Regions from separate parts of the Ensifer sp. Root1252 genome, predicted to be linked through region 1. Evidence: predicted binding sites of a transcription regulator. Region 1 holds the regulator's gene; each other region holds the start of a gene.
The links. The regulator LexA, encoded in region 1, represses DNA repair genes until DNA is damaged. The targets are predictions, from matches to a motif close to TGTTCNNNNTGTGTTCNG.
Positions count from the first base shown of each region.

Region 2: a site for LexA is predicted at 6,585-6,602, ahead of ASD02_RS02715 (DNA recombination protein RmuC). Genes of this name have one in related genera too.
Region 3: a site for LexA is predicted at 4,865-4,882, ahead of uvrA (excinuclease ABC subunit UvrA). Genes of this name have one in related genera too.
Region 4: a site for LexA is predicted at 3,284-3,301, ahead of ASD02_RS13225 (ribonuclease). Genes of this name have one in related genera too.

Region 1 covers NZ_LMDT01000006.1:9,471-17,536, reverse strand. Annotated here, with positions in the region: gene ASD02_RS08135 (deoxyribodipyrimidine photo-lyase) at 1-131, opposite strand, end outside; tRNA gene ASD02_RS08130 (tRNA-Asn) at 233-307, opposite strand; gene ASD02_RS08125 (hypothetical protein) at 458-751, shown strand; gene ASD02_RS08120 (thermonuclease family protein) at 993-1,694, shown strand; tRNA gene ASD02_RS08110 (tRNA-Cys) at 2,365-2,438, shown strand; gene ASD02_RS08105 (GFA family protein) at 2,740-3,171, opposite strand; gene ASD02_RS39160 (hypothetical protein) at 3,607-3,753, shown strand; gene ASD02_RS08100 (hypothetical protein) at 4,397-4,729, shown strand; gene lexA (transcriptional repressor LexA) at 4,949-5,665, opposite strand; gene ASD02_RS08090 (hypothetical protein) at 5,846-6,085, shown strand; gene ASD02_RS08085 (hypothetical protein) at 6,144-6,431, opposite strand; gene ASD02_RS39155 (hypothetical protein) at 6,929-7,072, opposite strand; gene ASD02_RS08080 (DUF4242 domain-containing protein) at 7,250-7,540, opposite strand.
Region 2 covers NZ_LMDT01000001.1:547,319-555,384, forward strand. Annotated here, with positions in the region: gene ASD02_RS02685 (multidrug efflux RND transporter permease subunit) at 1-2,175, shown strand, start outside; gene dapE (succinyl-diaminopimelate desuccinylase) at 2,361-3,554, shown strand; gene ASD02_RS02695 (hypothetical protein) at 3,541-4,137, shown strand; gene truA (tRNA pseudouridine(38-40) synthase TruA) at 4,176-4,919, opposite strand; gene fmt (methionyl-tRNA formyltransferase) at 4,919-5,854, opposite strand; gene def (peptide deformylase) at 5,959-6,483, opposite strand; gene ASD02_RS02715 (DNA recombination protein RmuC) at 6,635-7,825, shown strand; gene ASD02_RS02720 (ribokinase) at 7,878-8,066, shown strand, end outside.
Region 3 covers NZ_LMDT01000012.1:827,761-835,826, forward strand. Annotated here, with positions in the region: gene ASD02_RS16515 (DUF72 domain-containing protein) at 462-1,265, opposite strand; gene ASD02_RS16520 (GNAT family N-acetyltransferase) at 1,301-1,774, opposite strand; gene uvrA (excinuclease ABC subunit UvrA) at 1,819-4,740, opposite strand; gene ASD02_RS16530 (single-stranded DNA-binding protein) at 5,021-5,569, shown strand; gene ASD02_RS16535 (MarC family protein) at 5,834-6,463, opposite strand; gene gyrA (DNA gyrase subunit A) at 6,798-8,066, shown strand, end outside.
Region 4 covers NZ_LMDT01000012.1:140,196-148,261, forward strand. Annotated here, with positions in the region: gene ASD02_RS13210 (thiamine pyrophosphate-binding protein) at 1-1,135, opposite strand, end outside; gene ASD02_RS13215 (DMT family transporter) at 1,181-2,134, opposite strand; gene ASD02_RS13220 (alpha/beta hydrolase) at 2,147-3,130, opposite strand; gene ASD02_RS13225 (ribonuclease) at 3,348-4,094, shown strand; gene ettA (energy-dependent translational throttle protein EttA) at 4,213-5,862, shown strand; gene ASD02_RS13235 (metalloregulator ArsR/SmtB family transcription factor) at 6,523-7,542, shown strand; gene metF (methylenetetrahydrofolate reductase [NAD(P)H]) at 7,545-8,066, shown strand, end outside.

The DNA.
Region 1 (8,066 bases):
TCCGGTTCATTGATGTAGATCGGAATCACCGGTCCACCCGTCTGCGCCGCGGTGGCAAGTGCCTGATTGTCTTGAAGGCGCAAATCTCGACGAAACCAGACCAGAATCGGCGTTGTGGGATTTGCGCTCATGACATTCCCGGGGGCGAGGAAGGAGGAAGGCGTCGCCGGCACCATAGCCGCAAAATGAAAAAGAGCCATTCGGGCGTTACCGCGAATGGCTCTTTAAAAACTGGCTCCCCGGGCCGGATTCGAACCGGCGACCTGTCGATTAACAGTCGAATGCTCTACCGCTGAGCTACCAGGGATCATCTGCGCGGCGTGTCCTGCAGAAGTGAGGCTGCTAATACAAATGCTTTTCCGATTTGCCAAGCTGTTTTTTTAAAAAAAGTGAGAAGTTTTGTTGCGAGCCTGTGGAGAAGCCCCCAATTGTGGGAAAGGCAGCCGGATAGGGAATGATGCATAAAAACAGAAAACAGACGCATTTCGGCATAGACCCGCACACACGGCAGATCGTGCTTGGCAAATGGCGCCTGAGGCTGCCGGAATCACCACTGCTGCGCATGCTGGTTGGCGGGCTGCTGATATTCGGCGGCTTTCTCGGCTTTCTGCCCGTGCTCGGATTCTGGATGGTGCCCTTGGGCTTACTCATCCTCTCGCACGATATTCCTTCAGTACGCCGCCGCCGCCGAAGGTTCGCAGTCTGGTGGGCGCGCCGACGCAACGGGACGGGGTCTTCGAAGGAACGATGATTCTTTCGCGAGGGCGATCCTCGCTTCGACAGGGCGCCACAAGCTCACGCTACACGGAAGCCGAGCCTATTCGGCTCCTTCGTCGGCGACGATGTGGCGGCGGCTCCAATCGAATAAAAGTCATGGACCGCCGCGTCCTCCCGACCGACTTGTGCGCAAACTCCCGCATTCGGGCTGTCGTTGAAAACCATTCGGCAACGGATCGGCAGCATAATGCCGCCCGGATTAAGGATGGGGCGGAATGGCTAAGACCACGACAAGCCGCGGGCGTCGCCGCGGCAGCCGGACAAAGAAAAAGGGCGGAATGCTGCCCTGGTATCTCGCCGCGGTGCTGACAGTCGGCGGCGTTGTTGCGTACGACCACCGTGGACAGTTGCGGGATCTGCCGGGCGTTTCGGATGTGTTCGCATCGGCGCCCAAGTCGACATCCACATCCAGGTCGGACGATCGGCCGAAGGCGCAGGCCCGTGTCGCCATGCCCTCGGCTACGCACAAGACGAAGCCTGTCGACGGACCGATACCCGCAGTCAATGTCGGGTTGGCCGCACCGACACCCGTCGAGCGCCCGATCGCGCAGCCCACGGCCGTCGAGCCCCAGGCGAATCAGTTCTATTTCTGCGGTACCCGCAACGACAATTGCGTCGTCGACGGCGGAACATTCCGCTACCAGGGCGAGGAGATCCGTGTCGCCGACGTCGATGCACCGCGAATCAAGCAGGCGAGTTGCGATAGCGAACGTGCCCGCGGCTTCTACGCCAAGCAGCGATTGCGCGAGTTGCTGAACGCCGGCGAGTTCAGGCTGATCGAGGCCATCGGCAGGAGCGACGACAAGAACAGCGAAAAGCTGCGCGTGGTGATGCGCGACGGCCGCTCTCTCGGCGCCGTGCTCGTATCGGAGGGCTTGGTTCGGCCCTGGAAGGGACAGCCCAAGCCCTGGTGTTAGACGGTGCTCGGCGTCATCAGAGAGAATGATGAGGGCCGGAAGCGTGTAGCCGTCTAAGTTATCCACCGAGCGCGATATCAATACCGATTATCAACCCCAGAGCCGATAGTGCCAGAAAGAACACAACAAGAGAGCTTGCTAGAAGCAGCTTGATGGGATTGGCTCGGAAATCTGCCTTAAGGTTCGGGAAAATTGGCGACATGTCCAATCGGCCGGTCACCGCGAGCTGGAATAGACGCCAGATTGCGACCGCAATGCACATTCCACAGAAAACTACCGTCAGTATGAGCTTGGGTAGATGATCAACTCTGGATTCAACGTCCAATTCCCTGAAGAATCTTGGTGCAAGGTAGCTTTACCGTGAAACGGTGTACAAGGTAGCAGCGCCCCGCGACGTCGGAAGAAGGGTTGGACGGAAGATTCGGGCCGTCTGTCGAAATGGTAAATCCATCCAATTGCCTCGTGTCGGACGCTGCCGTATAGCGCCCGCCGCCTGTCGTCGAAGGGGTTCGCGGCGATCCGTTATGGGGCCGGATCGGTAAGCCTGTGGAAGAGTTGGAGAAAGATGGAATTTCAGAAATGCCTGAGGACGTTTTTCAGAAATCCCCTCTTGCGCTCTTTCTATATTCATTCTAAACGCTCGCCACGACTTGATAATCTCAGTCGATGAGGCCTCGTGGCGGAGTGGTGACGCAGAGGACTGCAAATCCTTGTACCCCGGTTCAATTCCGGGCGAGGCCTCCAAAGCCACTCCTAAGTAGTTGAATTAGTTTCGCTATTTGGACTGCAGGATTTCATCTGCTGCCACACATTCCTCTTGGTGTGGCAATTGGTTCCCGTTATCTCCCTCTTCGACGTTCGATCCAAGCAGCAGATTGCCGATTCCATCCCCATTGCTTCTGGCAACACTCTGCCTCGTCAAGCGCGCCCGTTCGCGTTCCGCGAGTAGATCTTCGACGTCTTGGCGGCGCAACGAACGCCCCCCTCATTCAGGGTGCAGCAGTTTGAACGGCTGCGGCCGGCGTCCTGCCAGCCGCGCCTGTCGTCACTCCGCCGGGATAAACTTGAGCGTTCCTGCGAGCCTTGGGCCGGTCGATCCCTTCGTGTCCATCGGGTGGTTGATGCCGTCGTTCACCGGTAGCTCCTCGAAATCGAATGGGCTTATGCCTTCAAGGCACGCGGCGTTGACGCCGTAGAAATCCGGGTTCGCGCGCGGCTTGTGGAATGTGTAGATGCCGCACTTCGAGCAGAAGTAATGCTCTGCAGCCTTCGTGTTGAACTGATATTTGGTGAGTGCCTCGCCGCCGGAGAGAACCGTGACCCCGTCCTTGGCGGCAGAGACGGCAACCGCGCCCTTCAACTGGCAATAGGAGCAAGTGCAACGGCGGGCGGTGCGGAGGCCGCTCTTCAGTTTCACATTGAAGCGAACCGTTCCGCAGTGGCAGGCTCCGTCAAGGTTCTGAACATCGAGATTCATCCAATCATCCATCTGATTTTGAAGCGCATTTGATGAGCTTTCTTATGAGGTGGGTTGCTTGTGCTCAAGCGCATTCGGGGGCAGTCTCAATCCAGAGGACCGCACTCCCGTTGAGGCCGTTCGTTGTAGGGCCATCAGCCGATTGGGCTCAGGCGCGGGGTACGAGGCGTCTCGTCGCGCATCGGGCACATATTCAGACCAAGTGCCCGATACGTGCGCCAGCACGCTTTCGTGCTCCACGTCGGGGACGTTCCGCGGCCCGAGCCGATGCGTCGCAAGAGCGCTCGGCCAACGGATCGTGCGGAGAAAAAGCCTACGGCCGTTCGCATCCGTCCTGCATCATCCGCGCGAGGAGCGAACAGTCCGCGTCGCACCGTTGCCTTTCTTGGGTACGAACCTAGTTACCCATACCGTACCCAAGCGAGGAATTGCTGAATGAACCGTAATGGGCTCTATCTGATCATTGCCATGCTCGCCGTCGCCGTCATTGGTCTCGGCGCCTATGTCTACCGCGAGGAAACAAAACCGACCGGCGTAGAGATCAAGATTGGCCAGGACGGGGTTTCCGTTCAGGAGAATTGAGCGCCATCGGCCACACGCTCAACAGGTTTGGCAGCGGCGAATGCCGCTGGCGGTCGACGCCCCACGCGAGGTTCAAGGCGAACGCAGATCCGAAGGCGGTCGAAATACCGGCCATCGGTGGCGTAAGCGGCCGCGTGCTCGTTGCGAGCGTCAACGAAAGTGTGACGTAGATAGGGCGGGCGAGCGCGTGATTCAGCCCCTCGCACGATGAAAGCAACAAGTCACCCAGCGCCTGCGCGATTGGCTAAAGCGGTTCTCCGTCAATAGCAGCCCGATTGTCGAAAGTGAAACGCTGTGCGTGCCTGCGCAAAGGACATGCTGCCGGCACGCAGGTACGGTTTTCGGGGGGCAAGGAACATGGGCCAATGCGGCGCGTCCAACACGCGCAGCGAGGCTGCCCGCCTCGCAGCCAACCACTGTTTTCAAAGCGCAATTCGACCGGGCTGCGCTTGCCCGCCAGTTTGCGAACGTCCGCAGTCGCCAACGACATGGCCTTGCGAGGACGCGCCCCGAAATGGTGATTCGGTCACTATTGTCAGTGCTGAAAATATTGTCTCTAGACAGAACTGGGAATGAATATCCCAACAGCGCGACCCGTATAGGTAGTGTCAAACAAAGCCAACAATGGAGGAAAAGACATAAAATGAAATATAAGATCGCCCTGACTGCTCTTGCCATTCTTGCCGTAACGACGGCCACCGCAAGCGCTGAGGATCTCGTCTTTCAGCTTAAGAACAAGACGAATGCCGTTTTGACGAACTTCTACACATCGCCGGTCGGTGTTGATCAGTGGGAAGACGACGTCTTCGGGCGGCAGGTGCTTAATCCGGGCGAAAGCATGGAAATTACCATCGCCGACGGACGTGATGTCTGCAAATACGACATGCGCTTTGAATTCGAAGAAGGTTCCGGTCTCGACACGACTGAAGACAAGCAGGATCTCTGCGAGTTGGGCGAGTACTCGATTCACGAGTAAAATCCGTCGAGCGTGAAAAACACTCGATCCGAAAATCTCCGTCTCGCTACCCTATGTGGCGAGACGTTGAAGTAAGAGAGCGGCTGGCCGGCATGAAGGCGGCTAGAGCGTTTCCGGTTTAAACGGAGTCACTAGGCGCTCTATCTATTTGTTTTTACGCATTTCCTGGCGGAAAGCCGCTCCGCACTTTTCCTCGAATTGCGCTGGCGTGAGACGGGCTTAGTGGTAGCGGCGGATCAAGCCGACGAGCTTGCCCTGAATCTTGACCCGGTCAGGCCCGAAGATGCGCGTCTCATAGGCCGGGTTGGCGGCCTCTAGAGCAATTGAAGCGCCCTTGCGCCGGAAGCGTTTCAACGTTGCTTCCTCGTCATCGACTAGTGCCACGATGATATCGCCGGGATTGGCCGTGGTGGCATTGCGGATGATCACCGTATCGCCATCGAAAATGCCGGCCTCGATCATCGAATCACCCTTCACTTCAAGGGCGTAGTGCTCGCCGCTGCCGATCATATCGAGCGGCACGGTAATGTCGTGGGTGTTGTTCTGTATCGCCGAGATCGGCACGCCGGCGGCAATGCGGCCCATCACTGGAACCGACACGGAGCTGTTGTCGGCAACCGGCAGCGTTTTCGCCGCGGGGGCAGGGGCGGGCGGTTTGCCAAGGCTACCCTCGATGACGCTCGGCGAAAACCCGCGACGGGGCTGCGCGCTCGCAGCATAGGCTTCCGGCAGTTTGATGACTTCGAGCGCTCGGGCGCGGTTGGGAAGCCGGCGTATGAAGCCGCGTTCCTCGAGCGCTGTGATCAGCCGGTGAATGCCCGACTTGGATGCCAGGTCGAGTGCATCCTTCATCTCGTCGAAGGACGGCGGTACACCGGACTCCTTCATTCGTTCATGGATGAAAAGAAGCAATTCCTGTTGCTTGCGGGTCAGCATGGCAAGTCGCTCCAGAGGCGTGAAACAAATCAAGAACAGACACTATCTGTTCCATATGTGTTCCGCAAGTGCCTAAAATTCTGTGAATGTTGGTTCAATCAAGCGCAGATTGACCAACTCGTCGCTGCACGCGCCGCGCGAGGCTGATATGCCTCCTTCCGTTTATGGAATGAGGGTTTAATGACGAAGCTGATTCAAATCTTGCTGACCATCGTTGTCGCCGCGACCGCGATCCTTGGGTTTCGCTGGTATCAATACGTGGATAACAAGCAGAGCCCGTTTGACGAAGTTGGTATCGCGTTGAATGCGGCGATGCCCGGGCCGCTCAATCAATGGGGTTGTGACCGGCTGAAGCTGACATTTGGCAACGGACACCCGCCGCACGGTTGCGCCGCGGCCGATGGGACGCAGTGGAAATAGCCTGCCATCAAGGGATCAGCAGAAATATCGATGGGCGATCTGCTAGAGGAGGCCTGAATCAGGCCGGCTGCGTCGCGGAGCAGGCGTCCTCGAATTCCTTGACGGTTTCCGCGGAGTTGTCCTCCGGCAGCACAGCGTCGGCCGCTTCGGTCGCGACCGGCGTGTCGCCTTGATAGACGAAGGACTGGATGTAGTAGGCGATCGTTCCCTTCCAAACGTTCCGGCCGTCTATCTGCTGGCAGGGCACGGCCGTTTCGAAGTCGGCTTGCAGGTCGTCGACCGTGGCAGCGCTGAGGGCGATGTTAGGCGATGCGATAATCGAGGCGATAAGCAAGGCTGCAAGCACGGTGAACGTCCACTAGATCAGAGGTGGCGGCGATGGTTTGGTTAACGATGTGAACCGTGCTTTCGTTCCGAAGTCCAGCAAGCATGCCGGGCACTGTGCCGTGTTCAACAGTTCTTTGCGAAAGGCGAGCACTGGTGCTCAAGCTGTGGCAATGAAGGCACAAAGATTGGCGTGAGGTGCGTTGGCGTTTTCGATTTTCCGGCGCCCGCCTCAAAGCGTGGCGCTGGCAGCTGATCAACAATACCCGCCGCAAATGCTTCCGATGATGTTGGACGCCGTAATGGAGTGCGAGTGGCCAGCGGCATCCGCCTGTAGCGATCTTCGCATCTCCAGCCAAATACATACGACGTTCAAACGCGCTACGAAACCGGCATCTGACCGCGGGTGCTCGACCAGTCGCGCCGGGATGTCGCGGAGACGTTGCGCACCCCAGTTCGACTGGCCACTGACGGATATCTCTCTCGTGTCGTTAGTTCGAGAGGTTAAAGCCGACCGTCTTACTTCTTGTCTTTCTTGCCCAGGGAGAAACTGCTGCCGGCCAGCTTCACCTGTGAGCCTTCCGTCACAACGGCGGCTTTGACAGTCTTGTCCTTCTTTGGCTTTCTAACCTCGCGGTTACTTCGCACTTGACCTTTTGCCATGATCGTCTCCTTGGAAGGTGTGCCGGGGAACCCTGCATGGGCGCCGAATGCCGGCAAACCAGCCTGCATTGATACCGCCGTAAGTCAATGACGGTGCCGGTGGATCACTGTTTTGCCGGCGTTGCGTCGCGCATTCGTGCCCGGTGTCCGGGCACTGCGATGATAACGTCGCTTCGGTCACTTACCGTTGCGCCCCTGGGATGCTGTCGCAGGCCCTATGACGGCAGCAACTTCGGTTATCTTGTTCGCCGGAAATCCGGCGCGTTCCGAATGTTCGCGAATGACGTCGGCGCTTGATGCCTCGTGGACGCAGTAAATCTTGTCGCCGGCGACATAACTGGTGATCCATGTATATGGTACGCCAAGATCGGCGACGACAGCATTGGATTTTGCCGATAATGCGCAAAGGTCGTCCTGGTTGAGCTTGTCGGCCCCTGGGACGTCGCGTTCAATGATGTAGGTGGGCATCGTTCAGTTCCTCGGTTGTTGGAGGACTGAATATCAAGAATATCTAATATAATTGAAGTCAATACTTTCCACCGGTGATGCGGCGATTCACGACGATTTCCCTGGAAGTATAGGATCAAGCAGCGGAAGGGGCTCCACCGGGACTGGCGTCCGATCAAACGATGGGCGCCTGTATCGCCCCGCGATCACAATATCTCGCGGCCAATAGCTCTATGCGACTGAAATCGCGCGGCCGGGGATGGGAGCGCGCGATGCGCTCCGTCCGACACGCGTATACTAGCGCAAGTTAGTAGCTGAGCCGGAAACCGCCGGGACTCGCCGCAGACGGATCGGGTACAGGTGTTGGACCTTGCCACTGCGCATAGGTCGTGTTGCTGCCGCCGGTGCTTGCGCATCCGGCAAGCGCAAGAAGCGCGAGAAAAGCGGCTGTCGTCAAATATTTAAGAGGCATGGTTTTCTCTAGTTCTGGGAGATCGCCCAGGGCTCGATGGGCCGGAATCAGACTTTCCCTCAAATTATCTGGGAT
Region 2 (8,066 bases), on a different contig from region 1:
GCCTCGATCGAGTCGGTCATCCACACCCTGCTTGAAGCGATCGCGCTGGTCGTCATCGTCGTCATCGTCTTCCTGCAGACCTGGCGCGCCTCGATCATCCCGCTCGTGGCGGTGCCCGTCTCGATCGTCGGCACCTTCGCGGTGATGTACGTCTTCGGCTTCTCGATCAACGCGCTCAGCCTGTTCGGCCTGGTGCTGGCGATCGGCATCGTCGTCGACGACGCCATCGTCGTGGTCGAAAACGTCGAACGTAACATAGAGCAGGGTCTGTCGCCGGTACAGGCGACCTACCGTGCGATGCAGGAGGTTTCCGGACCGATCATCGCCATTGCGCTGGTGCTCGTCGCCGTGTTCGTGCCGCTTGCGTTCATCACCGGCCTGACCGGGCAGTTCTACCGCCAGTTCGCACTGACGATCGCCATCTCGACGGTGATCTCCGCCATCAACTCGCTGACGCTTTCCCCGGCGCTCGCCGCCCTCCTCCTGCGCAATCACCATGCGCCGAAGGATTGGCTGACCCGTGCCATGGACAAGGTGTTCGGCTGGTTCTTCCGCGGCTTCAACCGCTTCTTCGGTCGCAGCTCGGAAGCCTATGGCCGCGGCGTCGGCAGGATCCTGTCGCGCAAGTCGCTGATCATGGGCGTCTATGTCCTGCTGCTCGGCGTCACCTTCGTGCTGTTCCGCGCCGTTCCCGGCGGCTTCGTGCCCGCCCAGGACAAGCAGTATCTGATCGGCTTTGCACAGTTGCCTGACGCAGCGACGCTCGACCGCTCGGAAGACGTCATCCGCCGCATGAGTGATATCGCGCTCAAGCATCCCGGCGTCGAAAATGCCATCGCCTTCCCCGGCCTGTCGATCAACGGCTTCACCAACTCGTCGAACTCCGGCATCGTCTTCGTGGCGCTGAAGCCGTTCGAGGAGCGCACGACGCCCGAGCTTTCGGGCGGGGCGATCGCCATGCAGCTGAACCAGGAATTCGGCGCGATCCAGGATGCCTTCATCGCCATGTTCCCGCCGCCGCCCGTCCAGGGGCTGGGCACCACCGGCGGCTTCAAGCTGCAGATCGAGGACAAGAACGGCCTCGGCTACCAGGCACTCGACGAGGCGACCAAGGCCTTCATTGCCAAGGCCTACCAGACGCCGGAGCTGGCTGGCATCTACTCGAGCTTCCAGATCAACGTGCCGCAGCTCTACGCCGACCTCGACCGCGTCAAGGCGCGCCAGCTCGGCGTCGAAGTGACCGATGTGTTCGAGACGCTGCAGATCTATCTGGGCTCGCTCTACGTCAACGACTTCAACGCCTTCGGCCGCACCTACAGCGTGCGCGTCCAGGCCGATGCAAACTACCGCAGCCACGCCGACGACATCGGCAAGCTGAAGGTGCGTTCGCAATCGGGCGAGATGATCCCGCTGTCGGCACTGTTGAAGGTCGAGCAGACGGTCGGCGCCGAGCGGGCGATCCGCTACAACGGCTTCCTGTCGGCCGACATCAACGGCGGCCCGGCGCCGGGCTTCTCCTCGGGCCAGGCTCAGGCCGCGATCGAGAAGATCGCCGCGGAAACGCTGCCGCCCGGTATCGCATTCGAGTGGACGGATTTGACCTATCAGCAGATTCTTGCCGGCAATTCGGGCATGCTCGTCTTCCCGCTGGCGCTGCTCTTGGTCTATCTCGTGCTGGCCGCCCAGTATGAAAGCCTGACCCTGCCGATCGCGATTATCCTGATCGTGCCGATGGGCATCATGGCCGCCCTTGCCGGCGTCTGGCTGACCGGAGGCGACAACAACGTCTTCACGCAGATCGGCCTGATCGTGCTTGTCGGGCTTTCCGCCAAGAACGCGATCCTGATCGTCGAGTTCGCCCGCGAACTGGAACTATCAGGCAGCACCGCCGTCCAGGCGGCGATCGAAGCGAGCCGGCTGCGCCTGCGGCCGATCCTGATGACCTCGATGGCCTTCATCATGGGTGTCGTGCCCCTGGTGATCTCCACCGGCGCCGGCGCCGAAATGCGCTCGGCCATGGGGGTCGCGGTCTTTTCCGGCATGATCGGCGTCACCGCCTTCGGCATCTTCATGACGCCGGTGTTCTACGTGCTGATCCGCAAGCTCTCGGGCGAGCGGCCTCTGAAGCACGCCGGAGCGCATATCGAAGCACCTCATCTCGCGCCCGGAGAATGAGGTAATCTTGCCGCATATGCGCTTTGAGCGGGCCGGATCTGATCCGGCCCGCTTACGTTGAAGACAGACGGATAGCCTCAGCCGTCGGCTGCACACCCATCCTGCGTGACAGCCGCGCAACGATCGGATAAACCAGCACCCTCAATCCCATTGGCCCCAGCGCCACGCAGACGGCATATCGCTACATGACCTCGACCGATCCGATCGCCAATCTCGCCACCCTCATCCGTTGCCCCTCCGTTACCCCTGCCGAAGGCGGCGCGCACTCAGCGCTTGAAGCCATGCTCAAGCCGCTCGGCTTTGCCGTCGACCGGGTCACGGCCAAAGACGCGGGTACGCCCGATATCGAGAACCTCTATGCCCGGCTCGGCAGCGACGGCCCGCATCTGATGTTTGCCGGCCATACCGACGTGGTGCCGGTCGGCGACGACGGCGCGTGGACCCACGGTCCGTTTTCCGCCGATATCGCCGGCGGCGAAATGTATGGCCGCGGCGCGGTCGACATGAAGGGCGGCATTGCCTGCTTCGTCGCAGCCGTCGCCCGCCACATCGAAAAGCATGGGGTCCCCAAGGGCTCGGTTTCGTTCCTCATCACCGGCGACGAGGAAGGCCCTGCGATCAACGGCACGACGAAACTTCTCGGCTGGGCTGCCGCCAAGGGCGAGCGTTGGGACGCCTGCCTTGTCGGCGAACCGACCAATCCAGACCGTCTCGGCGACATGATCAAGATCGGCCGCCGTGGCTCGCTTTCCGGCCGGATCACCGTCAACGGCGTCCAGGGCCACGCGGCCTATCCGCACCTGGCGGACAATCCGGTGCGCGGCATCCTGCAACTGACCCAGGCACTGATGGACCCGCCCTTCGACAACGGCACGGAAAACTTCCAGCCGTCGAACCTGGAAGTGACGACCATCGACGTCGGCAATGGCGCCGTCAACGTCATCCCTGCGAAGGCGGCTGCTGCCTTCAATATCCGCTTCAACGACACCTGGACCGCCGAGAGCCTGATGGCGGAGATCATCGCCCGCCTCGACCGCGCGGCAACGGACGGCGCTCTGCGGGCAGGCCGCGACCCGGTCCGTTACGAGATCACCTGGAACGAACGGCCGAGCCACGTTTTCCTGACGCGCAACAATGCGCTGATCGATTCGCTGTCAGGCGCTATCGAAGCGGTCACCGGCCAGCAGCCGAAACTTTCGACCACCGGCGGCACCTCGGATGCGCGGTTCATCAAGGACTATTGCCCCGTCGTCGAATTCGGGCTTGTCGGCCAGACCATGCATATGGTGGACGAGCGTGTCGCCGTCGCCGATCTCGAAACGCTGACGGAAATCTACGAAACCTTCATCTTCAGCTGGTTCGGCCATGCCGCTGCTTGAGGAGGTTCTTTCCTATATCAAGGGCCTCTGGCTGCTGATCCAGGGCAATGGCGAAGGCTTCCGCTGGCTCGATTTCAGCGAGAGCGGATTGTGGCGTTCGTTTACAGCGATGCTCTGGTGCCTGCCGGCCATTGCCGTCACCTGGGCATCCTGGCGGCTTTATTATCTCTCTGCAATGCCAACAGGAACCACTGTCGGCTTCGGCTTCGTCTTCAAGCTTCTGGTTGTCGATCTCGCCAGCTGGCTGCTGCCGCTGGTGCTGGTCTTCGTCCTGGCGCGCCCACTCGGCTTTGCCGCCGCCGTGGTGCCGATCGTCGTCACCACCAACTGGCTTTCCGTGCCGCTGTCCTATGCGATGGCGGTGCCGGCGGCGATCCGCCTCGTCATTCCCGGCAGCGAAGGGCTGACGAGCCTGATCTGGCTGGTGCTGCTCTTCGTCAGCATCGGCATACTCTTCCGGCTGCTGCGCATCATTACCGGAAACCAGACCTTGCTGGCCACGGCGCTGACGGCGCTTTTCCTGCTGCCGTCGATGATGATGGGCGAATTGCTGCAGCAGTTCTTCGGCCTTATCCCGACCTGACAGACGTCACGCGCCATCTGCGCGCGACGTTACCTTCCTCAGTAATCGACCTGCATGAAATAAAGCCCGTCGGGCGGCGCCACCGGACCGCAGGCCTTGCGGTCGCGCGCTTCGAGTGCCGCCTGCAGCTCGTCCGGCGTCCATTTGCCTTCGCCAACCAGCTTCAGCGAGCCGGCGAAGGAACGGATCTGATTGTGCAGGAAGCTCTGCGCCGTGGCGCGAATTTCGATCAGATTGCCGGTGCGAGAGACATCCAGCCGGTCGAGCGTGCGCATCGGGCTTGTCGCCTGGCAATGGACGGAGCGGAAGGTGGTGAAGTCGTGGTGGCCGACGAGCCGTTGCGCGCCTTCATGCATCGCCTCGTGATCGAGCGGCTTCGTCACCCACCAGGCACGCTTCGCCTCCAGCGCCAGCCGCGACGGACGGCAGATGATGCGGTAGAGATAATGCCGGCGCAGCGCCGAAAACCGTGCGTCGAAGGCGTCTGTGACTTCCTGGGCGTCGAGGATCGAGACGCCCTCGCCGGCCATGCCCAGATGCGCGTTCAGCGCATTGCGCAGCGTGTGAGGTTTCCACTCGCGCGTCAGGTCCGCATGCGCCACCTGCCCGACGGCATGAACGCCGGAATCGGTCCGCCCGGCACCGCGGATCGAGACGGTTTCGCCGGTCAAGGACAGGATCGCTTTTTCGATCGCGCCCTGGACGGAAGCGCCGTTGTCCTGGCGCTGCCAGCCGACATAGTTGGAGCCGTCATATTCGACGATCAGTCGAAAGCGCGGCATCAGCCGACCCTCGTGCCGGCGGCGATGGGCGTACCGCGCAGGAAATCGGCAACACTGAGAGCCTTGCCGCCTGCCCGCTGCAGCCGCGTCGGCCGCACGGCACCGTCGCTGCAGGCAATGGTGAGAGTGTCGTCGAGCACCGTTCCGGCGGTTCCTGCCGCCGTCACGCGCTCGGAGTTCAAAACCTTGATGCGCTCCGGCTTGCCGGCGATCTCGAGCTCAAACCAGGCGCCGGGAAAAGGCGACAGGCCGCGAATATGGTCGTGCACTTCGCGCGCGGTCCTCGCAAAATCGATGCGAGTCTCGGCCTTGCTGATCTTGGCGGCGTAGACGACGCCCTCGCCCGCCTGCTCGGTCAGTGGCAGGTCATCGGCCTCAAGCTTGCCGATCGCTTCCTTCATCAGGTTAGCGCCGACCTGCATCAGCCGGTCATGCAGCTCGCCCGCCGTCATCGTCTCGCCGATCTGCACCGCCTTGGTGAGCGCGACCGGGCCTGTGTCCAACCCCTTGTCCATCTTCATCACCATCATGCCGGTCTCATGGTCGCCGGCCATGATGGCACGCTGGATGGGAGCCGCACCACGCCAGCGCGGCAAGAGCGAGGCATGGCCATTATAGCAGCCGAGCCGCGTTCCGGTCAGGATCGCTTCCGGCAACAGCAGGCCATAGGCGACGACAACGGCAACGTCAGCATTGAAATCACGGAAGGTCTGGCGATCGGCTTCGTCCTTGAAGTTGACGGGCGTGAGCACGGGAACGCCGAGCAGCTCGGCCGCCTGGTGCACCGGCGACTTCTGCAGGTCGAGCCCGCGCCGTCCGCCGGGCCGCGGCGGCTGGGTATAGACGGCAACGATCTCGTGACCTGCCCCTGCGAGTGCGGCAAGCGTCGGTACGGAAAATTCCGGCGTTCCCATGAAGATGATGCGAAGCGACAAGGCGGATACTCCGACCGTTTGAAATCAGGCCCCTTCAAACGGGTTTACGCGCCTCAAATCAAGCCCCTCAACGACAAAGCGCCCTGCGGGCGCTTTCCTCGGGATCAGATCGCCTTGGCGCCGCGGGTCTTTGCAGCCTTGGTGAACCTGCGGATCACCATGTCCCGCTTGAGCTTGGAGATGTGGTCAATGAACAGCACGCCGTTCAAGTGATCGATCTCATGCTGCAGGCAGGTCGCCAGCAGGCCGTCGGCCTTGACGATCTGTTCCTTGCCGTCACGGTCGAGGTGCTTGACGGTGACCTCCGCCGGACGCTCCACCTCGGCATAATAATCCGGAATGGAGAGGCAGCCTTCTTCATAGACCGAGAACGCGTCGGACGAAGCGACGATTTCGGGATTGATGAAAACGTGCGGGGTCTTCTCGTCGCCTTCCTTGGAGACGTCGAGAACCAGCATGCGTTTCGCCACGCCGATCTGGATGGCGGCGAGCCCGATACCCGGGGCGTCATACATCGTCTCGAGCATATCGTCGGCCAGGCGACGGATGTCGGCATCGATGGTTTCGATCGGGGTCGAGACCTGACGCAGAACAGGATCGGGAAGGATGATAAGCGGCTTGATCGTCATATCGCTCCCATAACCGATCTTTCCATCCGGGTGCAAGAAAATTGGCGCGCACGCTACGGGCATCGCGGCAATGTCGTCTCCCGTTAACCGCGCCGGGTAAATGTTCTCGTTTTGATCTGGTCTTCAAAAAAGAATCTGTTAGGCTTGCCGCATGGAACCTGCGCCAATTTCGTTTGACCAGCCTGTTTTTCTCATCGGCACCGTGCCGGTCACTGTCGCCCATCTCTGCATGGTTCTGGCCGTGCTGGCGATTGGCTTCGTGCTGATGACCGTTTCGCGGCGGCGGCGGGCGGGCGACGACGAGCGTCACGAGCAGATGGCCATGCTGCTGGCAGCGCAGACGGAAATGCAGGGCCGCATCGCGGCAATGGCCGACGTGTTCGGCAGCCGCCAGGCGGAACTGAACCAGACGCTGAGCCAGCGGATCGATGGCATGACGCACCGGATCGGCGCCTCGATCAGCGAGCAGACCAAGGCGACGCACGAAAACCTGCGGCGATTGCAGGAGCGCCTGGCAGTGATCGACACCGCCCAGAACAACATCCAGTCGCTGGCCAAGGACATGGCCGGGCTGCAGGCCATCCTTTCGAACAAGCAGACACGCGGCGCCTTCGGCCAGTCGCGTATGGAAACGATCGTCGCCGACGGCCTGCCGATGGGCGCCTTTGCCTTCCAGACGACGCTTTCCAACGGCGCCCGGCCGGACTGCACCATCCGCATGCCGAACGACCAACCGCCGCTGGTGATTGACGCGAAGTTTCCGCTGGAGGCCTGGAACGGCATGCGGGACGCTGCAACGCCTGAGCGCCGGCAACAGATGGTGCAACTGTTCCGCCGCGACATGGAGGTGCATGTCCGCGATATCGCCAGCAAGTACCTGATCCCCGGCGAGACGCAGGAGACGGCTTTCCTCTTCGTTCCCTCGGAATCGATCTTCGCTGAAATCCACGAGCATTTCGAAGCGATCGTCCAGAAGGCGCATCGCCAGCGGATCGTCATCGTCTCGCCGTCGCTGCTGCTCCTGTCGATCCAGGTGATCCAGTCGATCCTCCGTGACGCCCGCATACGCGAGCAGGCGCATCTCATCCAGGGGGAAGTGGGGCGGCTGATGGAGGACTTGACGCGCCTCGACGAACGGGTCCGCAAGCTGCAGGGTCACTTCGCCATGAGCCAGAAGGATGTCGAAGAGATCCTCATCTCCTCGGGCAAGCTTTCCCGCCGCGGCGCCAAGATCGAAGCGCTGGAACTTGAGGCGGAAGGTGCGGCACGACCGGAAGAACCGCGCCATGCCGTCGACAATCGCGTCGGGCAATTGCGCCTCAGGGTGGTTGACGAGGACTGACGGTCTCGGGCACTCTCCGGCCAAAATCAGCAATTCGACGGGACATCTTCACATGATCACTGTTTTTGGGTCCATCAATATGGACCTGATCGCCACGACCGCGCGTCTGCCGAAGCCGGGCGAAACCGTTGCCGGCTCGGGCTTTTCGACTGCCGCCGGTGGCAAGGGCGCCAATCAGGCGCTGGCCGCACGGCGTGCCGGCGCCATCGTTCACATGGCCGGCGCCGTCGGCTCGGACAGC
Region 3 (8,066 bases), on a different contig from region 1:
AGGATTCCTCACTGCGGCTCAAGCGGGGAACCCGCGCTTGCCGCATGTCAGAACCGACGATTTCGTGAAATGAACCGGGCTCAAAACAATCCGGTCCGCCGCCGTCGCAACGTGAAATCCATTAACCGTGAATCGTCCCAAGGCGTCAAGGGGTGGTTTGTGACGGAAGTTTGAGCGCTAGATGTTGTGTGGATCGGCTGTGGAAAACGGGGACAGCGGCCAATGCCTTGTAAATCAGGCACTTCGGCAGGTTGCCTGTGACACTGCCGCAGCGGCAGGCGAAAAATCAAATTTTTGAAGGGTAAAAAAGCACATAAATAGCATCCCCAGGGGCAACCGCGATTGCACAACCAACGCCGATGTGAGGGGCACTACAAATTGATTCGTTTTCAGGTTTTGGGGGTGAACAATTAGGGTCGCGTGGAGAGGCGCGGGAAGGTCCCCCGCGCCTGAACTTGACATCAATCAACGCGCTTTTGCAGCTCACGCGCGCCATTCGGCGCGTTCACCTTGCCCTCGGTGATGAAGAAGGCAAAGACATCGCGCGGCTCCTTCTTTGCCTTGCGATCGGGCGCGTTCTTGGCGAGATCACCCGGCTCCCCGCCGGCGGCAAAGGTTTTCGCGCGATCCGCCCAGAGATCAAGCTTGTCGGCGGCATAGCAGGTCTTGATATCGTCGCTGCCCTTCTGCAGGCGCAGATAGACGAAATCGGCAGTGACATCGGCGATCATCGGATAGTCCGCATGTTCTGCCAGAACGATGGCCACCTTGTATTTTTCCAGCAGGTCGACGAACTCGGGCGCCTGGAACGTTGGATTGCGCACTTCGACGACGTGGCGCAGCGGCAGACCGTCCTGCTTTTCCGGCAAAAGTTTGAGGAAGCCTTCGAAATCTTCCGGCTCGAACTTCTTCGTCGGCGCGAACTGCCACAGGATCGGCCCGAGATGGGGTCCTAATTCTGTCAGCCCCTGCGTCAGGAATTTCTGCATGGATTCACCAGCTTCGGCCAGAACCTTGCGATTGGTGACGAAGCGGCTGGCCTTCAGCGAGAAGATGAAATCATCAGGGACTTCGGCTGCCCACCTGGCGAAAGTTTCCGGCTTCTGCGATGAATAATAGGTGCCGTTGACCTCGATCGCTCGCAACTCCTTGCCGGCAAATTCGAGCTGGCGCTTCTTCGACAGGCTGTCGGGATAAAACGTGCCCTCCCAAGGCTCGAAGGTCCAACCGCCGATACCAACGCGGATCTTTCCGGATTTCGTCATCCCATCCTCCTCATGGCGGCGAATTCAAGCCGCAACTAGTTTCGTTCGGACGCCATCTGCCTCGCGGGCTTGGCCATATCCACCAGCGTCCACCCTGGCCGATAGGGGTTCGGGCGGCGACCCGTTTCTTGAAAACCATAGGCACGATAAAGCGCGATGTTTCGCTCCATCCGCGCATTGGTATAGAGCCGCACGTCTGCCACGCCGCATTCCTCCGCCTGTGCATCAACAAACCGCAACAGCTCGCTCCCTAGCCCCTGACGCTGGAAGGAGGGCGCAACGGCAATGCTGAAGATCAAAAGATGATCCGCATGCCGTTCGAAAACGGCAATCGCAGAAACCGCATCGCCATCGTCACGGATCCAGACCTCTTCGCGGGCGATGCGAGGCACGTAATCTTCGGTAACCGGCAAAGGCAGTCCACCGAGCAGGTCGGTATAAGGCGCGTAGGCGGCAACGGTGATATCCCGCACGGCGGGCAGGTCATCTAGCGTCGCCGGCCGCATCATCGCGAAGCCGGCGACGGTGTCGCTCCGCCTATTGCCCGAGACGCTCACTCGGCCGCCTCAACCTTTTTCATCGGACGACGCTCCAAAAGCTCCTTCAGGAACTGGCCGGTATAGGAACGCGGCTCCTTGACGACATCCTCCGGCGTGCCCTTCGCGATGACTTCGCCGCCGCCGTCGCCACCTTCGGGACCGAAGTCGATGACCCAATCGGCCGTCTTGATCACCTCGAGATTGTGCTCGATGACCACGACCGAATTGCCCTGGTTGACGAGTTCATGCAGAACTTCAAGAAGCTTTGCCACATCGTGGAAATGCAAGCCGGTTGTCGGTTCGTCGAGAATATAGAGCGTGCGTCCGGTGGAGCGCTTCGACAGTTCCTTGGCGAGCTTGACGCGCTGGGCTTCGCCGCCCGAGAGCGTGTTTGCCTGCTGACCGACCTTGATATAGCCAAGCCCCACCTGGTTCAGCGTCACCAGCTTGTCGCGCACTGCGGGAACGGCAGCAAAGAACTCCACGCCTTCCTCGACGGTCATGTCGAGCACATCGGCGATCGACTTGCCCTTGAAATGCACGTCCAGCGTTTCGCGGTTGTAGCGCTTGCCGTGGCAGACGTCGCAGGTGACGTAGACATCCGGCAGGAAGTGCATCTCGATCTTGATGACGCCGTCGCCCTGGCAGGCTTCGCAGCGCCCACCCTTGACGTTGAACGAGAAGCGACCGGGCTGGTAACCGCGGGCCTTGGCTTCCGGCAAACCGGCAAACCAGTCGCGGATCGGGGTGAAGGCACCGGTGTAGGTCGCCGGGTTTGAGCGCGGCGTGCGGCCAATCGGCGACTGGTCGATGTCGATCACCTTGTCGATGTGCTCGAAGCCGTCGATGCGATCGTGTTCGGCCGGGTTTTCGCGCGCGCCCATGATACGGCGGGCGGCGGCCTTGTAGAGCGTCTCGATCAGGAAGGTGGACTTGCCGCCACCGGACACGCCCGTAACCGCGGTGAAAATGCCGAGCGGAATGGACGCCGTGACGTTCTTCAGGTTGTTGGCGCGTGCACCGACGACGGTGATTTCCTTTTTCTTTTTCGCCTTGCGGCGTTCGCTCGGGACGGCAACCGACAGTTCACCGGAGAGATACTTGCCGGTCAGCGACTTCGGATTGGACATCACGTCGGCAGGCGAACCCTGGGCGATGACCTCGCCGCCATGGATGCCGGCGGCCGGGCCGATGTCGACGACATAGTCGGCCGTCAGGATAGCGTCCTCGTCATGCTCGACGACGATGACCGTGTTGCCGATGTCGCGCAAATGGCGCAGCGTCTCGAGCAGGCGGGCGTTGTCGCGCTGGTGCAGGCCGATCGACGGTTCGTCGAGCACGTAGAGCACGCCCGTCAGACCAGAGCCGATCTGCGATGCCAAGCGAATACGCTGGCTTTCACCACCCGACAGCGTGCCGGAGTTGCGCGACAGGCTGAGATATTCGAGACCGACATCGTTGAGGAACCGCAGGCGGTCGCGGATCTCCTTGAGGATGCGAACGGCGATCTCGTTCTGCTTGGTGTTGAGATGTCCCGGCAATGCCTCGAACCAGTCCCGTGCGATGCGGATCGACATCTCGGTGACCTGGCCGATATGCAGCGTGTCGATCTTGACGGCGAGCGCCTCCGGCTTCAGGCGGAAGCCAGCGCAGGCCGGGCAGGGGGCAGCCGACATATAGCGCTCGATCTCCTCGCGCGCCCAGGCGCTGTCGGTTTCCTTCCAGCGGCGTTCGAGGTTGGGCACGATGCCTTCGAAATTCTTGGTGGTGTTGTAGGAGCGAGCGCCGTCTTCATAATGAAAGACGATCTTCTCTTCGGTGCCGTGCAGGATGGCTTTCTGCGCGTCGACGGACAGTTCGCTCCAGCGATTGCCGAGCTTGAATCCGAAAACCTTGCCGAGCGCTTCCAGCGTCTGGTTGTAATAGGGCGACGACGATTTGGCCCAAGGCGCGATCGCGCCATCACGCAGCGTCCTGTTATGCTCTGGTACGATCAGCGCCTCGTCGATCTTCTGCTGGCTGCCGAGGCCATCGCAGGTCGGGCAGGCACCGAAGGGATTGTTGAATGAGAACAGGCGCGGCTCGATCTCGGAAATCGTAAAGCCGGAGACCGGGCAGGCGAACTTTTCCGAAAACAGCACGCGCTCATGGGTTTCGTTGAGCGACTTGTTGGCCGAGCCACCGGCCGCGGTTTCTTCCGGCGGCAGCGGCTTGTCGGCGAATTCGGCAACGGCGAGACCGTCGGCCAGCGTCAGGCATGTTTCCAAGCTGTCAGCAAGCCGCGAGGCGAGATCGGGCCGCACGACGACACGGTCGACGACGACGTCGATGTCATGCTTGTACTTCTTGTCGAGGGCAGGAACCTCGGCGATCTCGTAGAAGGTGCCGTCGACCTTAACGCGCTGAAAGCCCTTCTTCATCAGTTCGGCGAGTTCCTTCTTGTACTCGCCCTTACGGCCGCGCACGAGCGGCGCAAGAATATAAAGACGCGTGCCTTCGCCGAAGGCGAGCACACGGTCGACCATCTGGCTGACTGTCTGGCTTTCGATCGGCAGGCCGGTCGCCGGCGAATAGGGCACACCGACGCGCGCAAACAGCAGGCGCATGTAGTCGTAGATCTCGGTCACGGTGCCGACCGTCGAGCGCGGGTTGCGCGAGGTCGTCTTCTGCTCGATCGAGATTGCCGGCGACAGGCCGTCGATCTGGTCGACATCCGGCTTCTGCATCATCTCGAGGAACTGGCGCGCATAGGCAGACAGGCTCTCAACGTAGCGACGCTGGCCTTCGGCATAGATCGTATCGAAGGCGAGCGACGACTTGCCGGAGCCGGAAAGCCCTGTCATCACGATCAGCTTGTTGCGCGGCAGATCGAGATCGATGCCCTTGAGATTGTGCTCGCGCGCGCCACGAATGGAGATGGTCTTGAGTTCGCTCATCGGAAGCCAGCTTTTGCATGTCGGTTGAAAGCCCCCTATGTAATGACGCTAACGCCCATGTCGAGGCGCAATCGGCAAAACTGGTGGCCATTTCGATTCGGTTGACAGGATCATAGGGAAATATTAGAACAAAGAAAGAACAAACAACACGCAAATCGACTAAATCTGTTGTGGATTATGTATGATGCGGGGCGTATCCGCGGCAGCGGACCGCTAAGATACGCGTTCTTGAAATTCGAAAGCCGTGCCGGCGGCGCGGCAAAACCACGGGAAAAGCAATATGGCTGGTAGCGTCAACAAGGTGATCTTGGTCGGAAACGTCGGGGCGGACCCGGAAATCCGGCGCACGCAGGACGGCCGGCCGATCGCCAACCTGCGCATTGCCACATCGGAAACCTGGCGTGACCGCAACAGCGGCGAGCGCAAGGAAAAGACCGAATGGCACACCGTCGTCGTCTTCAACGAAGGCCTGTGCAAGGTCGTCGAGCAATACGTCAAGAAGGGCGCGAAGCTCTATATCGAAGGCGCGCTGCAGACCCGCAAATGGCAGGACCAGACGGGCAATGATCGTTACTCGACCGAAATCGTGCTGCAGGGCTTCAACTCGACGCTGACCATGCTTGATGGTCGCGGCGAGGGCGGCGGCTCCGGCGCCGGCCGTGGCGGCTCCAGCGATTTCGGTGGCGGCGCTGGCGGCGGCTACGACGACTACGATCAGCAGCCGCGCCAGTCCTCCGGCGGCGGTCGCTCCGGCGGCGGCCAGGGTGGTCAGGGCAGCCAGAGTGGCGGCAACTTCTCGCGCGATCTCGACGACGACATCCCGTTCTGAGCCACGCGAACACGGCGATTTTCAGTTGCGGACGCCCTTTGGTGAGCAGACTGGAACGGCACGGGCCTTTAATGGCAATATCGTGACATTGAAAAAGGGCCGGGAAACCGGCCCTTTTTGCGTTCGAATGAACGTTTCTGTCGGTTGGAGCATTTCCAGGAAAAGTGCGAAGCGGTTTTCCGTCCGGAAGTGCGTATGACCAGGAGACGGGACGCTTCCGCAACTCTATCCAAAGCGGAAGCGCTCAAACGTCCCGATGGCCCCTCAGACCGCCATTGCCGATTTCACGCCGTCGACGACGAACTGGACTGCAAGTGCCGCCAGGATGACCCCAAGCAGGCGCGTGAGGATTGCCCGGCCGGTGACGCCGAGAAAACGGTCGATGCGTTCGGCGATGACAAGCGCCAGGAAAAGACTGACCATCGACAGCGCGATGACGATCAACAGCTGCGTGCGCTCGACCGCCGTCGGGAACGAGCCGGCAAGCAGGATCGTCGCGGAGATCGCGCCCGGCCCGGCAATCAGCGGCAGGGCAAGCGGGAACACCGCGATATTGTGGATGTGGTCCTTGGTGGTGGCGTTTTCGCCGGTCTTTTCCTTTCGCTCCTGACGCTTCTCGAAGATCATCTCGAAGGAAATCCAGAACAGCAGCAGACCGCCGGCGATGCGGAAGGCACCGATGGATATGCCGAGCAGGCCGAGAATGCCGTTACCGAAGACGGCGAAGGCGGCAAGGATGAAGAAGGCGATCAGCGAGCCGCGTGTGGCGACCTGAAAGCGTTCCTGCCGGCTGAGGCCGACGGTGAGGCTCAGGAAGATCGGGGCGAGCCCCGGCGGATCGAGCGTGACGAGCAGGGTGGTGAGTGCGTTGACCAGGAGGTCGACATTGAACATCCGTTTCCCCTTCCGGATTGTCGCGTGCGTGCGCGCGCGCCCCGAGTTTTCCCGGTGGCAGATCGGCATTGTTAGGCAAGCGGAGGGGGCTTGGGAAGGGGTCGGTGGCCAAAGCTTGAGCAATAGCTTAATGAGGATGTGACGGAACCTTCTCACAGCCGTTCAGGCCGGGCAGCCGACTTTGTCGCCAGCACTTCCGATTTCCGCTGCAATGCCCTAGAAAAGCCTGTTCCGACGGCAAAAGACTGTTCACAACCACGGGCCAAAATTGGCGCTTCCAGGCGCATTCGGCTATAAATATCCGACTGATTCTGAACAAAGATCGTGATCACAATTGACTGAGCAAAGCACTCCCGGCGGCGGAAAGACTCCGCCAGGCATCGAGCCGATTTCCATCATCGAGGAAATGCAGCGGTCCTATCTCGATTACGCCATGAGCGTCATCGTCAGCCGCGCGCTTCCAGACGTGCGTGACGGCCTGAAACCCGTTCATCGCCGCATCCTCTACGGGATGAGCGAACTCGGCATCGACTGGAATAAGAAGTACGTCAAATGCGCCCGTGTCACCGGGGACGTGATGGGCAAATACCACCCGCACGGCAATTCGGCGATCTACGATGCGCTGGCACGTATGGCCCAGGATTGGTCGCTGCGGCTGCCGCTGATCGACGGCCAGGGCAACTTCGGCTCGGTCGACGGCGACCCGCCGGCGGCAGAACGCTACACCGAGTGCCGCCTGCAGAAGGCAGCGCACTCGCTGCTCGACGACCTCGACAAGGAAACGGTCGATTTCCGCGACAACTACGACGGCACGATGAGCGAGCCGGTGGTGGTGCCCGCGAAGTTCCCGAACCTGCTCGTCAACGGCGCCGGCGGCATCGCGGTCGGCATGGCGACCAACATTCCGCCGCACAACCTCGTCGAAGTCATCAACGGCTGTATGGCGCTGATCGACAACCCGGCGATCGAATTGCCGGAGCTGATGGAAATCATCCCGGGGCCGGACTTCCCGACCGGTGCGCTCATCCTCGGCCGCTCGGGTATCCGCTCGGCCTACGAGACCGGCCGCGGTTCGGTCATCATGCGCGGTCGTGCCCATATCGAACCGATGCGCGGTGACCGCGAGCAGATCATCATCACCGAGATTCCCTTCCAGGTGAACAAGGCGACGATGATCGAGAAGATGGCCGAACTGGTGCGCGATAAGCGCATCGAAGGCATCTCGGATCTGCGCGACGAATCGGACCGTCAGGGCTACCGCGTCGTCGTCGAACTCAAGCGCGACGCCAATGCCGACGTCATCCTGAACCAGCTTTACCGTTACACGCCGCTGCAGTCGTCTTTCGGCTGCAACATGGTGGCGCTCAACGGCGGCAAGCCGGAGCAGATGACGCTGCTCGACATGCTGCGCGCCTTCGTCTCGTTCCGCGAGGAAGTCGTTAGCCGGAGAACGAAGTACCTGCTGCGCAAGGCGCGCGACCGTGCGCATGTCCTGGTCGGTCTCGCCATCGCGGTTGCCAACATCGACGAAGTGATCAAGCTGATCCGGCATGCGCCCGATCCGCAGACCGCGCGCGAACAGTTGATGGAGCGCCGTTGGCCG
Region 4 (8,066 bases), on a different contig from region 1:
TGGTGTCTTCCGGTGTGTTCGCCTCGATCCAGTTCATGATCGGGCCCATGCGCACGTCGCCGGGGCCGGTTTCCGGCGGTGTCGACCACTTGAGGTAACCTTCATGCATCGCCCTGGTGCGTGCCGACCACACCGGCTCGGCCGCTGGCGCGAGCCCTTCGAGTGCTGTGACGAAATCGCGGGGGCTGGCGGCGATCGGCAGTTCCGGCCGATAGACGCGGCCGAGTTCGGATGCATCGGGGTGGACATGGACAAGCGTCTGGCGCGGATAGGGCGCATCCATCAGCGTATAGCCGGACGACGGCATTTCGGAGAAGCGCCCTCCGACCAGAAGCACCAGATCAGCTTCCTTGATCTCTTTTGCCAGCGCCGGGTTGATGCCGATGCCGACATCGCCGGCATAGTTGGGGTGCAGGTGGTCGAACAGCATCTGGCGGCGGAAGGAGCAGCCGACAGGCAGGCTCCAGCGCTCGGCAAAGCGCTGGAATTCGGCGACGCTGTCAGCCGTCCAGCGCGTGCCGCCGAGGATGGCGATCGGGCGCTTGGCGCCTTCGAGCAGCGCGCCGAGCTGCTTGATCTGGGACGGACCCGGATGGCCCTCGACCGGCTGGTAGGGCTTTGCCGCTGGCGCCTCGGCGCTGCGCGTAAGCATGTCCTCGGGAAGCGTCAGCACGACCGGGCCCGGCCGGCCTGAGGTCGCGACCGCGAAGGCGCGGGTGACGAATTCGGGAATGCGGGCGGGATCGTCGATCTCGCCGACCCATTTCGCGACCTCGGTGAAGGCGCGGCGATATTCGATCTCCTGGAAGGCTTCGCGCTCGCGAGCCTCGCTCTGGACCTGGCCGATGAACAGGATCATCGGGATCGAATCCTGCCGGGCCACATGCAGGCCGGCCGACGCATTGGTGGCGCCGGGGCCGCGCGTTACCATGCAGATGCCGGGCTCGCCGCTGAGCCGCCCCCAGGCATCGGCCATCATTGCAGCGCCCCCCTCCTGGCGGCAGACGACGACATCGATGTCGGTGTCGTAGAGCGCATCCAGCACCGCCAGATAGCTTTCCCCCGGTACGCAGGCGATGCGTTTGACGCCATTGGCGACGAGCGCGTCGACGACGAGCTGACCTCCAGTTTTCATGCTTTCCTCCCGATAGTCATTCTTTTGTTTTCAGATCACTTGTTTTCAGATCGCCGGCGAAACCGGAGCGATGCTCGCGGTCTTGTCGACCCGGCGTTCCCGCCAGATGATGTAGAGGCCGGAGCCGATGATGATGGAAATGCCCAGCCATTTCAGCGCGTCGGGCAGGTCGCCGAAGACGAGCCAGCCGAAGATCGTCGCCGAGACGATTTCGAGATATTGCAGCGGCGCCAGCACCGAGGCGGGGGCGGAGCGATAGGCATAGACCCCAAGCACGCCGGAGATAGTGGCGGTGACGCCGACGCCGAGCAGATAGAACCAGGTGTTGCCCTCGGGCCAGACCGGGTCGAAGATACCAGATCCGCTGCCTTCGCCGAGCCAGAGCAGTACGAGACAGAAGAGACCGCCCCAGATGCCGGCATGGAACTGCATCGACCACGGGTCCTCATTCTGCGCCACCATGCGCGTCACCAGCAGGAACACCGCCAGGCCGAAGGCGGCGACGATCGGCAGCAGCGCGATCAGGCCCACCTCCTGCATGCTTGGCTGGATGACAAGGAGCGCGCCGAGGAAACCGACGGCACAGGCGGTGTAGCGCCGCCAGCCGATCGTCTCCTTGAGGAAGATGCTGCCGAGGATGGTGAGGATGATCGGCTCGACGAAGAAGATGGCGATGGCGTCGGCCACCTCCATTACCTTCAGCGTGGTGATGAAGGACAGCATGGTGACGACAAGCAGGCCGCCGCGCAGCGCGTGCAGCCCGGTCTTGCGCCAGGTGAGGTCGAACAGGCTGCCGCGCACGAGCACGATCGGCAGGATGAAGACGACCTGCAGGATGAAGCGCACGGCGGTGATCTGTGCCGACGGTACTGTCGAGATCGCGAGCTTGGCGAAGATGTCGATCAGCGGCGACAACAGCACCGAAAGGACCATCAGCGTCAGGCCGAAGGAGATGCGGTCATTGGCGTTGGAGGTCTTGGGGAGGGACATGTCTGCCATGATGATGTCGGGTCAGGTCCTCTTGCCGGCCACAGCCTTGGCGGCAACAGAATGGCCGACAGAAGATTTGCCGACGGCCGATTGGCACCAGGCCGCAAACTCCGCTGTTGCCTTCTCACGGCCGATTTCGTTGAGCGTCTCGTGGCGCATGCCCTCATGGATCGTTACCGATACATCCGTCATTCCGCGCGCCTTCATGCGCTCGCCGAGCCAGCGGACGGCACCGCCGTTTTCGGTCGAGGGATCGGCGCTGCCGCCGACGAGATGAACAGGCAGGCCGGCGGGCAGGCGCGCCAGCCGGTCGGCCCGTGCGCCGGCAAAGGCGAGCCGCATCAGATCCAGCCAGAGCGACACCGTCGCGTCGAAGCCGCTCAGCGGATCGGCGATATATTTGGCCACCTCCGCCTCGTCGCGCGACAGCCAGTCGGAATCGGTCTTGCGATCCTTGATCGCCTGACCCCAGGCGCCAAAAGTGAGCTTCGACAACAGCGGGCTCGGCACATCCGAGCCCTTGAGCGCCTTTTCGATCTTCAGGATCAACTGGCCGCCGCGCCCGGCGATACCAGGGCGGAAATTCGAGTTCCAGACGGCGAGTGCATCGTAGAGACCTGGATCGGTCTCGGCGGCGTTGAGCGCGATCAGCCCGCCCATCGAGTGACCGAAGAGGATGACCGGCAGGCCGCCCGGATGGGCGGCGGTGGCGAGCGTGCGCATGGCCCTGATGTCGGCAAACACCTTGTCGAGACCTGAGCTGTTCGAGAACATGGCCAGCGGCGCATCCGGCGCGCGCGTCGCGCCATGTCCGCGATGGTCGTGGGCATAGACGTGAAAGCCGTGGCCGGCCATCGCCTCGGCAAAACGGGCATAGCGGCCGGAATGTTCGGCAAGGCCATGGCTGACAAGAAGAATGCCACGCGCGTCGGCAGCTGCCGGAAAATGGCGCCAGTTCAAGATAGCGCCTGTCGGGCTCTGATGCGTCCTCACCTGCCCGAACATGCCTTCTCCCGGACCAATCGTCAGACTCTGCCGATATCAAATCGATTTACAGGGGAAAGGCAATCGCTGCTTGTTGATCGTTACGCATGAGGTCACAAGCGATTTCGCGGACCTGTAATTAACAGTTGCAATTTTCCCGTTTTGAGCGATATTTGTTCCCGTTTTGTTTTATCGGGAGAGTGTCATGGCATGTTGGAGTAAAGCGGTATCAAGTCCAATGACAATTGTTGCGATGGCGCTGGCAATGCTGCTTGCTCCATCCTCGTTTGCCTTGGCGCAAGAGAAGGTTGATGCCGCGGCGGAAGGCGCCTCGGGCCGCACGGAATATGTGCTTGCCGTCAGCTGGCAGCCGGGCTTCTGCGAGACGCGGCCGCAACGCAAGGAATGCGCCAACCAGACGGCCGAACGTTTCGATGCCACGAACCTGTCGCTGCACGGGCTCTGGCCCTTGCGCAAGAGCTATTGCGGGGTGGCGGCCGAGATGCGCACCCAGGACCGCAAGGGCGACTGGCTCGATCTGCCGAAGCTCGCCATGGCCGATGATACGGCGGCGCGGCTGCTGGTCGCCATGCCGGGCGTTCAATCCGGCCTCGATCGTCACCAATGGTTGCGCAGCGGCACCTGCCAGACGGCACCGGTCGACGACTATTTCGCCACGCAACTGCATATGCTCGACGAGCTCAACCGGTCCGCCGTCGGCGCGCTCTTTCGGGCGCGTATCGGCTCGGAACTCGATGAGAAGGCGATCAAGCAGGCTTTCGACCAGAGCTTCGGCGCAGGGGCCGGCGACCGGGTGCGCATGCGCTGCCAGACGGTCGCGGGACGCAGCGTCATCACCGGCCTGACGATCGGCTTGACGGGAGACGTTTCGGGCAAATCCAGCCTCGCGCCGCTGATCCAGGCGGCGGGGCCGACGGAGTTCAAATGTGCCAAGGGCATTGCTGACGCGGCAGGCCGCGGATAGCGGCTGACAAGGCGCTCCGGCATGGGATAGGCGGGGGCAAACGCCTTTGGCGATTGCCCCTTTGCACTAATTCGCCTACATAGCGGGCAAATTTCCTTCCCATGCGGAGCATTCTTTTATGGCACGTCAGTTCATCTATCATATGGCCGGGCTCAATAAGGCCTATGGCGCGAAGAAGGTCCTGGAGAACGTTCATCTGTCGTTCTATCCGGACGCGAAGATCGGTATCCTCGGCCCGAATGGTGCCGGTAAGTCGACGGTGCTGCGCATCATGGCCGGCCTCGACAAGGAATATACCGGCGAGGCCTGGATCGCCGAAGGTGCGACCATCGGCTACCTGCCGCAGGAGCCGCAGCTCGACCCGACCAAGACCGTGCTCGAAAACGCCATGGAAGGCGTTGCCGCCAAGACGGCGATCGTCGAGCGCTACAACGAGCTGATGATGAACTATTCCGACGAGACGGCGGAAGAGGGCGCAAAGCTTCAGGACATCATCGACAGCCAGAACCTGTGGGATCTCGAGAGCCAGGTCGAAATGGCCATGGAAGCGCTGCGCTGCCCGCCGGGTGATGCAGACGTCACAAGTCTTTCGGGCGGTGAAAAGCGCCGTATTGCGCTCTGCAAGCTGCTTCTGTCGCAGCCGGACCTGCTGCTGCTCGACGAACCGACCAACCACCTCGACGCCGAGACGATCGCCTGGCTCGAAAAGCACCTGCGCGAATATCCCGGCGCCGTGCTGATGATCACCCACGACCGCTACTTCCTCGACAACGTCACCGGCTGGATCCTCGAACTCGACCGCGGCCGCAGCATTCCCTACGAGGGCAACTATTCGGCCTACCTCATCGCCAAGGCCAAGCGCATGCAGCAGGAAGGCCGCGAAGAGGCTTCCCGCCAGAAGGCGATCGCCCGCGAGCAGGAATGGATCGCATCCAGCCCGAAGGCCCGTCAGGCCAAGTCCAAGGCGCGTATCCGCTCCTACGACGAACTGGTCAACGCCGCTGAAAACCAGCGTCCGGGCGACGCGCAGATCATCATCCCGGTCGGCGAGCGTCTCGGCCAGGTGGTCATTGAAATGGACGGCGTCACCAAGGGGTACGGCGACCGCCTACTCATCGACGGCCTGTCGCTGAAGCTGCCGCCGGGCGGCATCGTCGGCATCATCGGCCCGAACGGTGCCGGTAAGACGACGCTCTTCCGCATGATCACCGGCCAGGAACAGCCCGACAGCGGCTCGATCCGTATCGGCGAAACCGTGCACCTCGGCTATGTCGACCAGAGCCGCGACGCGCTCGACGGCAACAAGACCGTCTGGGAAGAAATCTCCGGTGGTGCCGAAGTCATCAAGCTCGGCAAATACGAGATGAACTCGCGCGCCTATTGCTCGACCTTCAACTTCAAGGGCGGCGACCAGCAGCAGAAGGTCGGCAATCTTTCGGGTGGTCAGCGCAACCGCGTTCACCTCGCCAAGATGCTGAAGAACGGCGGCAACGTGCTGCTGCTCGACGAACCGACCAACGACCTCGACACCGAGACGCTGGCGGCACTTGAAATCGCGCTGGAAAACTTCGCCGGTTGCGCCGTTATCATCAGCCACGATCGCATGTTCCTCGACCGTCTGGCGACCCACATCCTCTCCTTCGAAGGAGACAGCCAGGTCGAATGGTTCGAAGGCAACTTCGAAGACTACGAGAAGGACAAGATCCGTCGCCTCGGCCCGGATTCGGTCAACCCGAAGCGCGTCACCTACAAGCGCCTGACGCGCTAACACTCTGGCACGTCGCGTGAGCCTCGGCTTGCGCGACGTGCGCCCCGCTCAAAGCGTAGCGATTTCCAGGATTCGCTTGCTGCGCCGTAAGCTCTGGTTTTGCACATTTCGTTATCGCAAAACCGCAGCGCACCTTTGGGTGACGTGCTTTCAGCCCTGGCTCGGAAACGATTTAAGGGAGAAGGCATGCCACAGCTTTGACGTTGCGGCATCCTGCCCCGTCTCGTTTCGCGCCAGTCTCAGCCGCCTGCTTGCATATGTCGTATCCCGAACCGATGGCTGGTTCGGGCGATACGCTCTCCCGCCAACCATTCCATAGAATGCGTCATGGACGCTGCGGTGCGTGACCCTTGCCGCTGGCCCTCTCGTTGAAACCGCTTCTTTGGATGCGTCGTCCACATTGCGCTGCGTTGAGACTGTGGGCATCCGCGGTCAAGGGCGGGAGCGGGCCGCGAGGCGGAGAGCGCAGGGCAGGGTCAGTGGCACGCCACGCCGCAAAGGCATCGTCAACGGGCGGAGCGCAAGCTTCGCCCGTTTGCGTGTCGAAACGGTGGAAAATCCTGTTCCTGGAGCGGCATAGTTTGGTCTCTTCGCGCAAATCCGCTTGCGCTACATCCGCAAATCACATAAACATATCTTTATGTGTTGATGGGGAATGATATGGCGGATCAGAGAGAGCTTGGTCTCGACGCGCTGGTGGATGTGCTGAAGGCTGCGGGTGAGCCGACCCGCATGCGCCTTCTCGCGCTGCTTGCCGCTGGGGATCTCACCGTCACTGATCTTACCGAAATTCTCGGACAATCGCAGCCCCGCATTTCGAGGCACCTGAAGCTCCTGGCCGAGGTCGAACTCGTCGACCGCTATCAGGAAGGCGCCTGGGCCTATTTCCGCCTTCGCCAGGAGGGCGCCCGCGTGTCGCTGGTCAGGGCGATGCTTGCATCCGCCACCGGCGACGACGCAGTTCTGTCGCGCGATGCATCCCGGCTCGTCACCTTGAAGAAAGCGCGGGCCGAAAAGGCGCAGGCCTATTTCAGCCGCAACGCGGCCGGCTGGGACGAGCTTCGGCGCCTGCATGTCAGCGAGCGGGATGTGGAGACGGCACTGCGCGACATGGTTGGCGACGAGCCGGTCGAGAGCCTGCTGGATCTTGGCACCGGCACAGGGCGCATCCTGCAACTGTTCGAAGGGCTCTATCGGCGCGGCATCGGCATCGATGCCAGTCGCGACATGCTGGCCGTTGCCCGCTCCAATCTCGACCGCGCCGGCATCACCAAGGCGTCGATCCGCCACGGCGATATCTTCAACTTGCCGCTTGATGGCCAGTTCTTCGATCTCGTCACCATCCACCAGGTGCTGCATTTCCTCGATCAGCCGGAAGCGGCGATCGCCGAGGCGGCACGCATGCTGACGCCAGGCGGGCGGTTGGTGATCATCGATTTTGCGCCGCACGGGCTGGAGCACTTACGCGACGAGCATGCCCATGCGCGGCTTGGCTTCTCGCATCAGGCGATGACCGACTGGCTGGCAAAGGCCGGGCTCGCCCTGGAAAAGACGACCGATCTGTCGCCGGAAGGCACGGACGGAGGAAAACTGACGGTGACGATCTGGCTTGCGCGCGATCAGCGGGCCGTCGAGGAGAGCGAAGCGCCACATCAGCGCATGCAAGCAGGGGGAATTTGAGAATGACGGCACAGACGCTTTATCCCGCCGAGCGCGGCAATCTGCGGCTTTCCTTCGAATATTTCCCCCCCAAGACCGACGAGATGGAAGCACAGCTCTTTCAGACTGCGGAAGATCTCTCGGTCTTTTGTCCCGCCTTCGTCACTGTCACCTATGGGGCCGGCGGTTCGACCAAGGCGCGGTCTCTGACAACAGTCAGACGGATGATCGAGGAGAAGGGCTTTGCCAACACGGCCGCGCACCTGACCTGCGTCGGCGCGCCGAAGGCCGAGGTGGACACTGTTATCGACGAATTTCTCGCTTTCGGCGTTCGGCACTTCGTCGCATTGCGCGGCGATCCGCAGGGCGGCATCGGCAGCACCTATCAGCCCTTTCCCGGTGGTTACGAGAGCAGCTCCGACCTCGTGCGGGCGCTTCGCGATCGTGGTGACGTCGAAATCTCTGTGTCGTCCTATCCGGAAAAGCACCCGGAAAGCCCTGATGTGGCGGCTGACATCGACATGCTGAAGCGCAAGGTGGATGCG